3 regions of the Comamonas sp. GB3 AK4-5 genome follow, and region 3 is predicted to be linked to each of the others. Evidence: predicted binding sites of a transcription regulator. Region 3 holds the regulator's gene; each other region holds the start of a gene.
What was found. The regulator sigma-54, encoded in region 3, starts transcription at its own class of promoters, with help from an activator protein. The targets are predictions, from matches to a motif close to TGGCANGNAANCTGCTTT.
Positions count from the first base shown of each region.

Region 1: the regulator sigma-54 is predicted to act here: its motif matches at 1,686-1,703, upstream of ACA027_RS06810 (circularly permuted type 2 ATP-grasp protein).
Region 2: the regulator sigma-54 is predicted to act here: its motif matches at 3,082-3,099, upstream of ACA027_RS00515 (phenol hydroxylase subunit).

Region 1 covers NZ_CP166730.1:1,529,478-1,534,477, reverse strand. Annotated here, with positions in the region: gene ACA027_RS06815 (alpha-E domain-containing protein) at 1-80, opposite strand, end outside; gene ACA027_RS06810 (circularly permuted type 2 ATP-grasp protein) at 130-1,656, opposite strand; gene ACA027_RS06805 (DNA internalization-related competence protein ComEC/Rec2) at 1,768-4,239, opposite strand; gene ACA027_RS06800 (RidA family protein) at 4,388-4,846, shown strand.
Region 2 covers NZ_CP166730.1:120,389-125,388, reverse strand. Annotated here, with positions in the region: gene ACA027_RS00530 (IclR family transcriptional regulator) at 1-320, shown strand, start outside; gene ACA027_RS00525 (GntR family transcriptional regulator) at 357-1,109, opposite strand; gene ACA027_RS00520 (sigma 54-interacting transcriptional regulator) at 1,112-2,824, opposite strand; gene ACA027_RS00515 (phenol hydroxylase subunit) at 3,131-3,322, shown strand; gene ACA027_RS00510 (aromatic/alkene monooxygenase hydroxylase subunit beta) at 3,370-4,362, shown strand; gene ACA027_RS00505 (MmoB/DmpM family protein) at 4,379-4,672, shown strand; gene ACA027_RS00500 (aromatic/alkene/methane monooxygenase hydroxylase/oxygenase subunit alpha) at 4,726-5,000, shown strand, end outside.
Region 3 covers NZ_CP166730.1:4,915,605-4,920,604, forward strand. Annotated here, with positions in the region: gene ACA027_RS21725 (hypothetical protein) at 1-50, shown strand, start outside; gene ACA027_RS21730 (ribokinase) at 125-1,132, opposite strand; gene ACA027_RS21735 (RNA polymerase factor sigma-54) at 1,359-2,936, opposite strand; gene lptB (LPS export ABC transporter ATP-binding protein) at 3,005-3,778, opposite strand; gene lptA (lipopolysaccharide transport periplasmic protein LptA) at 3,775-4,422, opposite strand; gene ACA027_RS21750 (thiol:disulfide interchange protein DsbA/DsbL) at 4,705-5,000, opposite strand, start outside.

The DNA.
Region 1 (5,000 bases), 1.7 Mb from region 3:
AGCGCAAGCGCTTCGCGCTTGTCTGCCCTTTCTGTGTAGCGAGACATCCAGAACAAATGGTCGGCAGTGCGGCTCAGCATAGGTCCTCCTTGAACAAGCTGTGGCAAGGGGTAAAAGACAGGCAATGCATCACAAACGCCCCCCCATGCCCTGCACCATCCCGCCCAATGCCTGCACCAGCTCGGGCGATGGCTGGCCCGATGCCTCGGCATTCAACACCCAGGTGTCCTTGGTGCCGCCGCCCTGCGAAGAATTCACCACCAGCGAGCCTTCCTGCAGCGCCACGCGGGTCAGGCCGCCGGCGGCCATGCGCACGGTTTCGCCGCTGAGCACAAAGGGGCGCAGGTCGATATGGCGCGGCGCAATGCCGCTGTCCACCATGGTCGGGCAGCTGGACAGACTGAGCGTGGGCTGGGCGATATAGCCCTCGGGGTTGGCCAGCAGGGCGCGGCGAAAGTCCGCGATCTCGGCGCGTGTGGCGGCCGGGCCTATCAACATGCCATAGCCCCCGGCGCCATGGACCTCCTTGACCACCAGCTCGTGCAAATGGTCCAACACGTATTTCAAATCATCGGGCTTGCGGCACAGCCAGGTGGGCACATTCGAGAGAATGGGCTCCTCGCCCAGGTAGAAGCGGATCATCTCCGGCACATAGGGGTAGACGGATTTGTCGTCGGCAATGCCGGTTCCCACGGTGTTGCAGACGCTGACGTTGCCGGCGCGCAAGGCCTCCATCAAACCGGGGCAACCCAGTGTGGAAGTCGGACGGAACACCTGGGGGTCCAGAAAATCGTCATCCACCCGGCGATAGATCACATCCACCTGGCGCAGACCCCGCGTGGTGCGCATATAGACCCGCTTGTCCCGCACCACCAGGTCTTGCCCTTCCACCAGCTCCACGCCCATTTGCTGGGCCAGGAATGCATGCTCGAAATAGGCGCTGTTGTGCATGCCCGGGGTCAGCACCACCACCGTGGCCGAGGCCGATGAGGCCGCCGCCGGCGCGCTGGCGCGCAGCGTCTCCAGCAGCATGTCCGGGTAATGGGCCACCGGCTCCACGGCATGGCGGGTGAACAGATCGGGAAACAGCCGCATCATCATGCGGCGGTTTTCCAGCATGTAGGACACGCCAGAAGGCACGCGCAGATTGTCTTCCAGCACAAAGTATTCGCCCTCGCCCTGGGCGTTCGCGGCCCGCACGATGTCGATGCCGGCAATCTGCGCATAAATGCCGCGTGGCACTTCCACCCCGGCCATCTGGGGGCGGTACTGGCTGTTGCGGGCAATCAGCTCGGTAGGCACCAGGCCGGCGCGCAAAATGGCCTGCTCATGGTAGATGTCTTCAATGAAACGGTTGAGCGCCGTCACCCGCTGCACCAGGCCGGCCTCCATGCGCTGCCACTCCGCACCGGGGATGATGCGGGGAATCAGGTCAAAGGGAATCACCCGCTCCGTGCCCGCGCCGCCCGCGTCCTTGTCGCCGTACACCGCAAAGGTGATGCCGACACGGCGGAAGATCAGTTCGGCCTCGGCGGCCCGGTCCGCCAGGGTGGCGGGAGGCTGCTGCGCCAGCCACTGCGCATAGGCCTTGTAATGCGCACGCACATCGCTGCCGCCAAAGGGCAGCTGGGCGTACATCTCGTCGTACTTCTGCATCATGGACATCGTGGGCCTCCTGGGATTACCAAGCAAGTTACGGGCCATAGCGATGTTCTATGGAATCAACCAAACAGTGTAAGCCCACACTGCGACACGACCTCCAAGGCGTCACGGTGCTGTGGCCGCACTCCAATAGTGCCGGTGGCGCTGGCGTTCACAGTCCACGGTTTGTGCGGCCTCGGCCTGCCAATACGCCGCACCGCATTGGGGCGTTGCCACCACCGCCACGCCCAGGCCTGCATAGCGCTGCACCACCTGCGGGGCCGGATGGCCGAAGCGGTTGCGGTAGCCGGCCTGCACCACCACGGTGCGCGGCGCTACCGCCGCCACAAAAGCCGGGCTGGATGAGGTGCGGCTGCCATGGTGGGGCGCCAGCAGCAGATCGGCCGTCAGTCGCTGGCCGGAACGCAGCAGCGCGGCCTCCTGCGGCGCCTCGATGTCGCCGGTCAACAGCGCCGCCGCGCCATTGGCGGCCTGCACCCGCAGCACACAGCTGGAGGGGTTGCCCTGCACCGCGCCCCCAGCCGGCGGGTACAGCACCTGCCACAGCACGCCATCCCATTCCCATTGCTGGCCTGCCACACAGGGCTGCCAGGGCTTGTGCTGCGCAGAGGCCAGGTCGGCAGCGCCCGCACCCCGCAAGTCCACCCAGGGCTGGGCCGCCAGCACGCTGTCCGCACCGCCCACATGGTCCATATCGCTGTGACTGAGCAGCAGCACATCCAGGCGCTCGCCCCAGGCCTGCAACAGGGGCAGCACGGCACGCGCGCCGGCGTCGCCGCCATACCAGGCTGGGCCGGCATCAAACAGCAGGCTGTGCCGCGCCGTACGCAGCAAGATGGCGCTGCCCTGGCCCACATCCAGGGCCAAAAGGTCGAACATGCCATGCGCTGGGCGCGGTGTCTGCCAGCACAGCGCCGGCCACAGCAGCGACAGGGCCAGCAGCCGCCAAGCACGGGGCCAGGGCATGGCCAGCAACACGCCCCCAGCCATGGCCGCCAGTGCCGCCCACCAAGGCGCCTGGGGGCGTGCCAGGCTGGCCCAGGGCCAGGCCGCCATGGCCTGCAGCAGCCACAGCATGGACTGCACGCAGAAAGCGGCCGCCTCCCACAGCGGCGGCCAGACCACTCCCAGCATGGCCAGCGGTGTGACCACCAGCGTGATCCAGGGAATGGCCAGCAGATTGGCCAATATGCCCGCCAGCGACACCTGGCCAAAGAACAGCAGCGACAGCGGGCTGAGCGCCACCACCACCAGCCACTGCTCTCGCGCCAGCTTGCGCAGCTCGCCCCACAGGCCTTGGGACGGCGCGGCGGTGCCCGAGGCCAGCAGCACCCCCACGGCCACAAAGCTGAGCCAAAAACCTGCCTGGCACAGCGCCCAGGGGTCCCACAGCGCCAGCACCGCCAAGGTGACGGCCCACACCGCATGCCAGGGCCATTGCCAGCCGCCGCTGCGCAGCCAGGCCACCACGGCCAGCATGCCTACGGTGCGCTGGGCCGGCAGCCCCCAACCGCTGAACAAGGCATAGCTGGCGGCCAGCAGCACGCCGGCCCATAACGCGGCCTGGGGTGCCGGCCACCACAGGCACAAGCGCTGGCTGCGCCGCCACAACCAGCCCATGGCCGCCGTGGCCAGCCAGGCAAACATGGTGATGTGCAGGCCCGAGATGCTGACCAGATGGGCCACACCGGTGCGCCTGAACACCTCCCAGTCCTCCGTGGCAATGGCGCGCTGGTCACCCGTGACCAGGGCCGCCACCACGCCCAGGGCCCGGGCATGGGCATTGCCCTGCGGCTGTGCTTCGGCACGCGCCACGATGGCATCGCGCACATGCTGGCGCAGCTGCTCCACGGGCCGCGCCATGCCGGCTGCGGCCAGGCGCTCGGGCGGCGGCAGGCCTGGCCCGGTGCGCACATAGCCGGTGGCACCCACGCCCTGCTCCCACAGCCACAGCTCCCAGTCAAAGCCATGGGGGTTGCGTGCACCATGCGGGGCCTTGAGGCGCAGCGTCCATTGCCAGCGCTCACCGGCCAGCACGGCGGGCAATGCCTCGCTCGACACGGCTTCCTGCGCTCCAGCCAGGGCGGTGCGCGGTGCATACCACATCACCTCCAGCAACTGGGGCAGCTCGGCATCCACCAGACCGCCCTCGGGTCTGGGGCGCTGGGCGTGCAGCACGGCCAGCCGCAGCCGCCAGCCCTGGGCCGTGCGCTGCGGCATGGCGTCCACCACGGCGTGGACCTGCAGGTCCACACCTTCCAGATCGGGGGCCAGCCGCTGCGCCTGCTGCTGCAGCGCCTGCAGGCCGGCGCTGGCAAAAGCCATGCAGGCCCAGGCCGCCCACCCCATGGCCCACAACACCCAGCGCCAGCGGGACTGTGGCGAGCGCCGCCAGTGCCAGGCCATGGACCAGCAGGCCAGCCACAGCCCGGCAGCTCCCAGGCCACACCCTGCATAGACCTGGATGCGCCACAGCGCGGGCTGGAGCAGCTGCAGCGCCACACCGGCCACCGCTGCCAAGGCCCAGCTGCCCGGGCGGGCCCATGGTGTGCGCAACAAAGTCGAGGTGGTGGACATGCGACAAGGCCGAACAAAGCGCGAAGCTGCGCAGAAAAGGGGATGGCTCTTGGCATACTGTCAGGCTGGTCCCGGAGGTCCGCATCGCTGCGCGGCCCCATAGGCGCGCAGCGCCCGGCCTTTTTCCCATCCCATTCAAGGAATTTCCATGAGCGTCTACGACAAACTCCAAGCCCTGAACATCACCCTGCCTCCGCTGGCGGTGCCGGCTGCGGCCTATGTGCCTTTTGTGCAGACGGGCAAGCTGGTGTTTCTGAGCGGCCATATTGCCCGCAAGGATGGCAAGGTGTGGGCAGGCCAGCTGGGCGGCGCCATCAGCACCGAAGAAGGCAAGCAGGCCGCACGCGCCGTGGCCGTGGACCTGATGGGCACGCTGCAGGCCGCCTGCGGCGGTGACCTGAACCGCGTGCAGCGCATCGTCAAGGTGATGAGCCTGGTGAACTCCACCTCCGGTTTCACCGAGCAGCACCTGGTCACCAATGGCTGCTCCGAACTGCTGGGCGAGGTGTTTGGCGACAAGGGCACGCATGCCCGCAGCGCCTTTGGCGTGGCGCAAATCCCCATGGGTGCCTGCGTGGAGATCGAGCTGATCGCCGAGATCGCCTGAATCTCATAAAAAAGAGAGCAGCCATCGCCTTTGCACACTGGATCTTCATGGTGTTTATGCATGAAACCATTGACACATAGGCTAGTGAAGCTCTCTTCTCGATAGCATCCAAAGAACAACCGCCACAGCCCATCAGGCTTGTGGCGGTTTTTTT
Region 2 (5,000 bases), 260 kb from region 3:
AGCAGGCCCTGGCACAGCATGCCGAGGTGCTGGGCCGCTACGGCGGCCTCACTGCACCGCGGCTGCGCGAGCTGCTGGAGCAGACCCGCACCCTGGGCTATGCGCGCAGCGGCGGCTGTTTGAACACCAACACCGCCGCCGTGGGCCACACGGCCTGCGACGCCGCCGGCCAGGCCTTTGCGGCCATCAGCCTGTCCACCACCCAGGCCCGCCTCACCCACCGCGAGGCCGCGCGCCTGGATGGCCTGCTGCGCGCAGAAATCGCCGACATCACGCCGCGGATTCACTTTCACTGGAGCGACAGCGCGGCCCTGCGCTGAAGCGCTTGGCAAAGCGGGCAGGCGCGCAATGTCTGCTCAATCCTCCCCTTCCTGCACCCTCCCCGGCAACACCAGCTTGCCCTCCCGCATGGCTTGCAGCAGCAGGTGAGGGGTGGTGCAGATATGGGCTTCCAGGGCCAGAGCCGCACGCGCCTCCTGGCCGGCCATGGCCAGTTCAAAGATCTCGGTGTGCTCGGCATGCACATCGCGCGTCAGCGATGGCAGGCCCATGGCGTAGCAGCGGTAGCGCTCGCTGTGGCGCGCGAGCACGCGCAACACCTTGACCGTCCACTGCGATGCATGACCGGCCAGCAGGCTGTCGTGAAAGCGCACGTTCAAGGCCTCCCATTGGCGCCGATTCTCGCTGGACAGGGGCTGCTCGGCCGCAGAAAGCTCCTCGTAGCTGGCCTGCAGCTGGGCGCGCCAGGCCGCATCGCCATGGCGTATGGATTCGCGCAGGGCATGGGTTTCGATGTGCACGCGCAGGCGGGTGATGTCCTGCAGATCGTCCATGGCGATGGGCGAGACGCGAAAGCCGCGCTGGCCTTCGGCAGTGACCAGGGCGTCGCTGACCAGGCGCGTCAAAGCCTCGCGCAGCGTGCCCGCACCCACACCATAGGCCTGGCGCAAATGCTCTATGCGCAGCTTGCTGCCGGGCAGCAGCTGGCCTTCGATGATGTCGGTGCGCAGCTGCGCATAGGTTTGCTCGGTCAGGGTGCGCGATGCGCCGCCATCCGGAGCGTCGATGTCTGCATGCAGCAGCTGCTGTACAAAGGATTTTTTGGCCATGCTCACTCTCTTGAATCGGTAGCGCCTTCGCTGCGTTCTCTGATGCGCGAGAGCCGGTAGCTGAGCTGGGGACGTGTCATGCCCAGGGCACGGGCTGCGGCCGCGAGATTGCCACCCGCGCGGCGCACGGCCTCTTGCAGCAGGCCGTCTTCCAGCGCCTCCAGGGACAAGCCCTGGTTTTGCATGCTGTCATAGAGGCTGGCCGTGCGCGGGTCGCCGTCCACGCTGCATGCCTGGGCCAAATGGCCCTGGGCGTCGATGGTGGTCTGGCCGTTGTCCGTCCATTGGGGGAACAGACAGGCCACATCGATGAGCTCGCCAGGCGGCGTGAGAATGAGACCGCGCTCCACCAGGTTCTCCAGCTCGCGCACATTGCCGGGCCAGCTGTGGCCGCGCAACGCGGTCAGCGCACGGTCGCTGAGGCCCGCAACGGGCTTGCCATGCAGGGCCGAATATTTCTGCAGCAAATGCATGGCCAGCAGCTCGATGTCGTCCACGCGCTCGCGCAGCGCCGGGATGTGGATGGGGTAGACGTTGAGGCGGTAGAGCAGGTCGCGCCGAAAGCGGCCCTGCTCCACGGCTTTTTCCAGATCGACGTTGGTGGCCGCAATCACGCGCACATCGACCTGGGTGCTGCGGTGGCCGCCCAGGCGCTCCACCTCGCCACTTTGCAGCACGCGCAGCAGCTTGGCCTGGGCAGCCAGGGGCAGCTCCCCCAACTCGTCCAGCATCAGCGTGCCGCCATGGGCACGTTCAAAGCGGCCTATGCGCGTGGCCGTGGCACCGGTGAACGCGCCTTTCTCGGCACCGAACAGCTCACTCTCAATGAGGTCTGCAGGCAGGGCCGCGCAGTTCACCGCCACAAAGGGTTTGTCGGCCCGGGGGCTCATAGCGTGCAGGGCGCGTGCAAAGCGCTCCTTGCCCACGCCAGTCTCGCCGGTGAGCAACACCGTGACCTGGGTGGGCGCGGCCTTGGACAGCAGCTCCAGTGCGCCCTGGAAGGCCCGCGAATGCCCCAGCAGCGGCCCCTGGTTGTCGCTGGGGGCCAGCCCGGTGCGCAAGGCCTCGACCTGGGACTGCAGCTCATCCAGGCGGACCAGCATGGAGTCGGGGTCGTAGTCGCGCGCGATCTGCTCGCCATCGGGCCACTCATGCTGAAAACGGCCTTCTATGCGGCAGTGCTCATGCCCACAGGTGGCGCATTGCATTTCCTTGAAAAAAACGGGGCGGCGGAAAAAAGCGCTGGAATAACCCGAGGCATAGCCCAGCAGCATCCAGCAGGAAGGCTGGTCCTGCGGCCCCCACTCGCGCAAATGGATTTCCGCTTCCCAGCTGTGCTCCCAGCGCACCACGCAGCGAAAGCGGCCGGCCTCTTCATCGGCCTCGAAGATTTCCGGCGTGGCGCGCACCGCGCCCTCCAAGCGGTGCAGCTGGGGGCCCACGGCAAACATCTCGAACAGGCTGGCCGTGGGCCGGATCTGGCGGGCCAGCAGCGCATCGCGCTCGCCTGCGGCATAGCCGGCGCGCAGCAGCAAGCGCCGCGTGTGGTCGGGCCCCATGGTGTTCATCATCTCGCGGCGCAAGGCATGCAGCGAGGCCAGATGCAAAAGCAGCATGCGCTGGCCCGAGAGCCAGATCAGCCCGTCTTCGGTGGAAAAACGGACCAGGCTGCGCAAGTCGGCATCGGAGGGCAGGGCGGGAATGGGCTGTGACATTTCCAAACTATCGATAAAACCATGCATCCCGGCTAGAGGATTGACCCGCATCAAACGCATTGTTCGGGCAGCAATCAGTTCATGAATTGCGAACCCCCAGCCTTGGGTGTTGATGATTTGATCATGCTGCACTGCATTAGGCGAAGGGACTGCGGCACCCAATCCCTAGGGTTTGCCCGAAACCTGGCACGCCAAAGCGCGCGGCCAAGCGCACAAATTTAGGGAGTAACCCTAGATTTATCGATATTCCAGCGATCTGGCATGGGCCGTGCAACAGCTAGGCCAACAACCCGCCAGGAGCCCCGCATGGAAACACCCCACCTCGACCTTCCCGTCTGCGACCTCACACGCCGCTCGGTGCGCGTGCTGCAAAAGCGTGCCAATGGCTTTGTGGACTTCGAGTTTTCCGTGGGCTGGCCCGAGCTCACGGTGGAACTCGCCATGACCGAGGCCGACTTCCAGGCCTTCTGCCACACCCAGAAAGCCACCGTGCTCTGAGGCGGCCACCCGCTTTCGCATCCCACGACCACACAGGAGACAAGCCCATGAACATCGAGCTTTCGGCGCGCGAAATACAGCCGCTGCGCAACACCTTTGCCCGCGTGGCGGCCTACACGGGGGACAAGCCCGCGTCGCGCTATCTGGAGGCCACGCTGGGCGTGCAGCCCACACACCACTTCCACTACCGGCCGCTGTGGGAGCCCGAGTTCGAGCTGTTCGACACCGGCCGCACCGCGATCCGCATGGCCGACTGGAATGCACTGCGCGATCCGCGCCAGTACTACTACGCCACCTGGACCATGGCCCGCGCCAAGCAGCAGGAAGCCGTGGAGGCCAGCTACCAGTTCGTGGAGTCGCGCGGCCTGGCCGGCAAGATGCCCGACGGCCTGCGCGCCAAGGTCTGCGAGGTGCTGATGCCGCTGCGCCATGTGGCCTGGGGCGGCAATATGAACAACAGCCAGATCTGCTCGCGCGGCTACGGCACGCCCTTCACGGCCCCGGCCATGATGCATGCCATGGACCACCTGGGCGTGGCCCAGTACCTCACGCGCCTGGGCTTGGTCATGGACGAGCCCGGTGTGCTGGAAGCCGGCAAGAACGACTGGATGCAGCACCCGGCCTGGCAGCCGCTGCGCCATCTGGTCGAAGACCTGCTGGTGGTGCAAGACCCCATGGAGCTGTTCGTGGCCCAGAACATGGCCCTGGACGGCCTGCTGTACCCGCTGATCTACAGCCATTTCGTGGACGACGACGTGGCCGTCCAGGGCGGAACGGCCGTGGCCATGCTCACCTCCTTCATGCCCGAGTGGCATGCCGAGACCGCGCGCTGGATCGATGCCGTGGTCAAGGTCGCCGCCGCCGAATCCGACGCCAACCGCGCCCAGCTCTCACGCTGGTACCTGGCCCATGCCGACCATGCCGGCGTGGCCCTGGCCCCTGTGGCCGAACTCGCCCTGGGCGAACGCGGCGCCACCGCGCTGAACGAAGTCCGCCAAAGCCTGGATGCCCGTGCCCGCAAGGCCGGCCTCGATATCTGAGCGCAGGAAGTTGCAAATGAACCAAGCTAGCAGCCCCACGGTTTCCAAGGTGTTCATCGCCTTTCAGGACAACGAGGAATCGCGCCCTGTGGTGGACGCCATCCTCGCCGACAACCCCCATGCCCAGGCCGTGCACTCGCCGGGTCTCGTGAAGATCGACGCCCCGGGCCGCCTGGTCATACGCCGCGCCAGCATCGAAGAGCAGACCGGCCGCCCCTACGAGCTGCAGCAGATCCAGATCAACCTGGTCACGCTGTCCGGCCATGTGGATGAGGACGACGACGAGTTCTCCCTCAGCTGGAACCACTAAGCACGGCTCGCACAGCGCAGGCCATCACCCATCACGCCATCCAAGGAGACACCATGGACGCACCCGTAATCAAGAAAAAGCTGGGCCTCAAGGACCGCTACACCGCCATGACTCGCGGCCTGGGCTGGGAGACCACCTACCAGCCCATGGACAAGGTCTTCCCCTATGACAAGTTCGAGGGCATCAAGATCCACGACTGGGACAAGTGGGAAGACCCCTTCCGCCTGACCATGGACGCCTACTGGAAGTACCAGGGCGAAAAAGAGAAAAAGCTCTACGCCGTCATCGAGGCCTTTGCCCAAAACAACGGCCAGCTCGGCGTGGCCGA
Region 3 (5,000 bases):
AGAACACGCCGGCAGGCTGGCACGCCTACTGCGACGGCAGCACGCGCTGAAGCGCAGCCTGGTGGCGTCGCTGCATCACTCCTTGTTCAGGAGCGGCTTATGCAAGCGTCATCAGCAGAATGTCTCACTCCAGCTCGCGCACCAGCGCCAGCGCTTCCACCTGCGCCCGGGTGGGAATAGAGGGCTGTGCACCGGCTTTGCCCATGCACAGGCTGGCCGCACGAATGCCCCAGTCCACGGCATCGGCCAGGCTGTCGCCTTCGGCCAAGCGGGTGACCATGGCCCCTAGAAAGCTGTCGCCCGCGCCCGTGGTGTCCACCACGGGCAAGTCCAGGGCGGCATGGTGACGCGGCGAGCCCCGGGCCACCCCGGCCACCGCGCCTTGTGCCCCCAGGGTGAGCACCACCTGCTGCACCCCACGCGCGAGCAAGGCCTGGCAGGTCTGCTGCGCCGCAGCCGGGCCGTCGACCTCCAGACCGGTCAGTGCCGCGGCCTCCTGCGCATTCACCACCAGGGTGTGCACCAGGGGCCACCAAGCCGCAGGCAGCATGCGCACGGGTGATGGGTTGAGCACCACGCGGCAGCCCGCGCTGTGGGCCGCCTGCAGGGCCTGCAGGACCACGGCATCGGGCACTTCCAGCTGCAGCAGCAGAAAATCTGCCTGGGCCAACGCATAGAGCAAAGCCTCCTCGGGCAGCACCAGCTCGGCATTGGCACCGGCCACCACGCAGATGCGGTTTTCGCCCCCTGGCTCGACCATGACCACGGCCGTGCCCGTGGGCACGCTTTCCTGCACCGCCACATGCTCCACGTTGATACCGGCCGCGTGCAGCGCCAGCCGCAGCTGGTTGCCGGGCTGGTCGCGCCCCACGCTGGCAAACAGCGTGACTTCAGCCCCCTGGCGCGCACAGGCCAGGGCCTGGTTGCCGCCTTTGCCACCCGGGGTGGACTGCAGGGTCTGGGCCAACACCGTCTCGCCCGCCTGGGGCATGCGCTCCAGGGTCAGCACCAGGTCCATGTTCAGACTGCCCACCACGGCCATGTGTGCCACGCGGTGCGGCAGGCCTGCTGCGGCCCTTTCGGCCGCCGAGGTGGTGCGGGGCAAGGCCCCGGAAGAAAGCGGTGCAACCATGGTCTGTCTCCTGCCTGTAGGGGGTTGCCAAGCCAAGGCCTGCTTGCCACGCAAGCCGCCAGCGCGTGGCTCCCAATGTGCCTGTTTCCACCGGCCCGCGCCATGGCGGTAGCTACTGACCCGCAGGGGTATGTCCACCCTGTCTACCCAGCCGGCATGCTGCGCAGTGCGGTGGGTACCGCAGCCCGGCTTTCGCTACTGCTTTGGTAGCTATCCACGCTGATATTTACAGCTTTTTGCGCAGATTGGCTGGTGCAATCTTCAGCGCATCGCGGTATTTGGCCACGGTGCGGCGGGCGCAATCAATGCCCTGTTCCTTGAGCATGTCGGCGATCTGGCTGTCCGACAGCGGCTTTTTCACGCTCTCTGCCGAGACGAATTGCTTGATCAGCGCCCGCACTGCCGTGCTCGAGGCATTGCCGCCGGTTTCCGTGCCCAGGCCGGAGCCGAAAAAGTACTTCAGCTCATAAGTGCCATGGGGCGTGGCCATGTACTTGGCCGTGGTCACGCGGCTGATGGTGGACTCATGCAGGCCCAGCTCATCGGCAATATCGCGCAACACCAGCGGGCGCATGGCCAGGTCGCCATGCACAAAGAAATTCTTCTGCCGCTCCACGATGGCGCGCGAGACACGCAAGATGGTGTCAAAGCGCTGCTGCACGTTCTTGATGAACCAGCGCGCCTCCTGCAGGCGCTGCTGCAGGCCGGCATGGCCTTCGCTGCCCTTGTGGCCGCGCAACGCACCGGCATAGATGTCGTGCACGCGCAGCCGCGGCATCACATCGGCATTGAGCTGCACATTGAACTGGGGTGTGCCTTCGCTGGCACGGCGACTGGAGCGGGTGACGATCACATCCGGCACAACGATGTGGCGCTCCACATCGGCAAAGCGCCGGCCGGGCCGGGGCTCGAGCCGGGCAATCAGCGCCATGGCGGCGCGAACGCGCTCCTCATGGTGGCCGGTGAGCTGCAGCAGACGGCGCACATCGCGCCGCGCCAGCAGGTCCAGCGGCTGTGCGCAAATGGCCAGCGCCGTTTCCAGTACGGCGGGATCGGCTTCGCGGCGCTGCTGCAAATGCTGCAGCTGCAGTTGCAGGCATTCGCCCAGATCACGCGCCCCCACGCCCACGGGTTCCAGGCTGTGCAGCAAACGCAGCGCCACGGTGAAGCGGTGCACCAGCTCTTCCAGGCGCTCCGGGTCTTCGCAGCCCGCCAAGCCTTCGGCCAGGGACTGCAGCGTGTCTTCCAGATAGCCGTCGTCGTTCAGGTTTTCAATCAGATAGCGCAGCACATGGCCGTCCAGCTCGGACAGGTGCAGCGACAGCGCCTGGCGCAGCAGGTGGTCGGTCAGCGATTCATGGGCACGCGCCAGATCCAGTGCGCTGATGCCCTCCTCCCCGTCCTTGAGCGCGCCGCGCGCCGGGGCGTCCCCGCCCCATTCGCTGTCATCGGGCTGCAGGTCGTGGCCGCCGTCGCCGTCCCAGTCGGGGGCATCGAAATCGGCGGCACTTTCTGCATTGTTTGGGCCTTCAGCGCTTTCTGCACCAGCGTCTGAAGCTCCTGAAAGTGCAGCTTGTTCGGCCCCGTAGTCATCGGCCTGGGCCGGGGCATCGGATTGGGACAGCCCGAAGTCTTCGCGCGGGGCTTCTTCGGGGGAAAGCTCCAGAAAAGGGTTGTCGTCGAGCATCTGCTCGACTTCCTGGGCCAGCTCCAGGGTGGACAGCTGCAGCAGCCGGATCGACTGCTGCAATTGCGGCGTCAAAGCCAAATGTTGCGAGACTCGCAAGGACAAACCTGGCTTCAACGTGGCGCTCCCTTGGTGCTCGGTGTCTTCGGCGTGGTGATGGTGGAGGCTGGTGGTGGAAGCCGGGCTTACATGCGGAAATGTTCGCCCAGGTAGACCCTCCGGACTTCGGCGTTCTCCACGATCTCTTCCGGCGTACCCTGCGCCAGCACATGGCCGTCGCTGATGATGAAGGCGTGGTCGCAGATGCCCAGCGTCTCGCGCACGTTGTGGTCGGTGATGAGCACGCCGATACCGCGTTCCTTGAGGAAGCCGATGATGCGCTGGATCTCGATCACCGCGATGGGGTCGATACCGGCAAAGGGCTCGTCCAGCAGGATGAAGCGCGGCTGCGTGGCCAGCGCCCGGGCGATTTCCACACGGCGGCGCTCGCCACCGGACAGGGCGATCGCGGGCGAGGAACGCAGATGGTCCACCCGCAGCTCCTTGAGCAGATCTGTCAGGCGCTGCTCCACCTCGGCCTTGGACAGGGGCTTGTCCTGGGCGTCGCGCTGCAGCTCCAGCACGGCGCGCACATTCTCTTCCACGCTGAGCTTGCGGAAGATGGAGGCCTCCTGCGGCAGATAGGACAGCCCCAGACGCGAGCGCTGGTGGATGGGCATGTTCGCCACCGAGTGGCCATCGATGTGGATGTCACCGGCATCGCTGCGCACCAGGCCCACGATCATGTAAAACGAGGTGGTCTTGCCCGCTCCATTGGGGCCGAGCAAGCCCACCACCTCGCCCTTTTGCACGGTGAGCGACACATCCTTGACCACCTTGCGGCTGCCATAGGATTTGGCCAGATGGCGTACTTCCAGGCTGCTGGCAGCGGGGGACGGGGTCTCGGCGGCAGTGGTCACGGTTTGCGCGGGTTCAGGTTGTTGGACGGCTGCAGTGGCGACACGGTGTTCGCCGGTGCCGCAGGCGCTGCGGCCGGTGGGGTCTTGGGCACCAGTACGGCACGCACCCGGCTGCCGGAGCTGTTGGCCGCTTCCGCGCTGCCCGGCGTGGGTCGGCGGCTGCCGTCCACGGTGAACACGTCGGTCAGGTTGTTGTAGGTGATGATGGTGCCGGTGATGTCGTCACTCAACGTGGCACCGGTGTAGCGGCGCAGCTGACCGCGCTGGATCAGGCGCACATCATCTTTTTTGCCGTCGTACTCGATGATCTCGCCTTCGCCTTCCACATATTCCTCGGGCGCGCCCGCCAGGGTGTCGCGCTTTTGGCGGAAGAAGGCGCGCTTGCCCTTCTCGGCCCAGACCTTGCCGAACTGGTAGCCCTCGGCATCCTGGCGCACTTCGAGCCTGGCTCCGCGCAGCAAGATGGTGCCCTTGGTGAGCACCACGTTGCCGGTGAAGGTGCTGACCTGCTGCAACTCGTCGTGGTGCAGCGCGTCAGCCTCAATGTTCATGGGTTTGTTGCGATCGGCCTTTTCGGCCTGGGCCGGACCCATGGCACCAGCCAGGGCTGCCAGCAGAAGCAGCGGGAGGAGTTTGCGTGTCATAGAAGGCATGAATCTTGCTGCCATTGTAGGGGGTACGGACATCAGCCCAGCGTGTGCTGGGCCAGCGATGATGTTACGGTCTGCTCCAGCACATTGCAGACAACAAAAAGCCCGCACAACGGCGGGCTTCCACTGCGGCAGATCACCGCACAACAAACACTGCACTCACTCGCAGCGTTGAGACTGGCACGGCCCATACCAGGGCACCGCGCAAGGGCCGCCCCGCAGCGCCGGTGCCGTCCCCCTCCGGCGAAGCCAGAGAGGGGGAAGGCGCACAGCGCCTCAGGGGGTGTCCTTACTTCTGCCCGCCAGATACTCCACCACAGCCAGCACGTTCTGCATGCTGCCGGCACGGGGGCCATCGGTGTAGTACTTGCCGGCCACGCCCATGGAAGGCACGCCCTCCACGTCGTACTCCTGCTGCAGCTGCGTGGCCTTGCGGATCTGGTTGGAGACCGAGAAGGAGTTGTAGACCTCCTTGAACTTGGCCACGTCCACACCCTGCTTGCCCACCCAGGCAAAGATGTCCTCGTCCTTGGCCAGCCTGTTGCGCTCCGCATGGATGGCGTGGAACACCT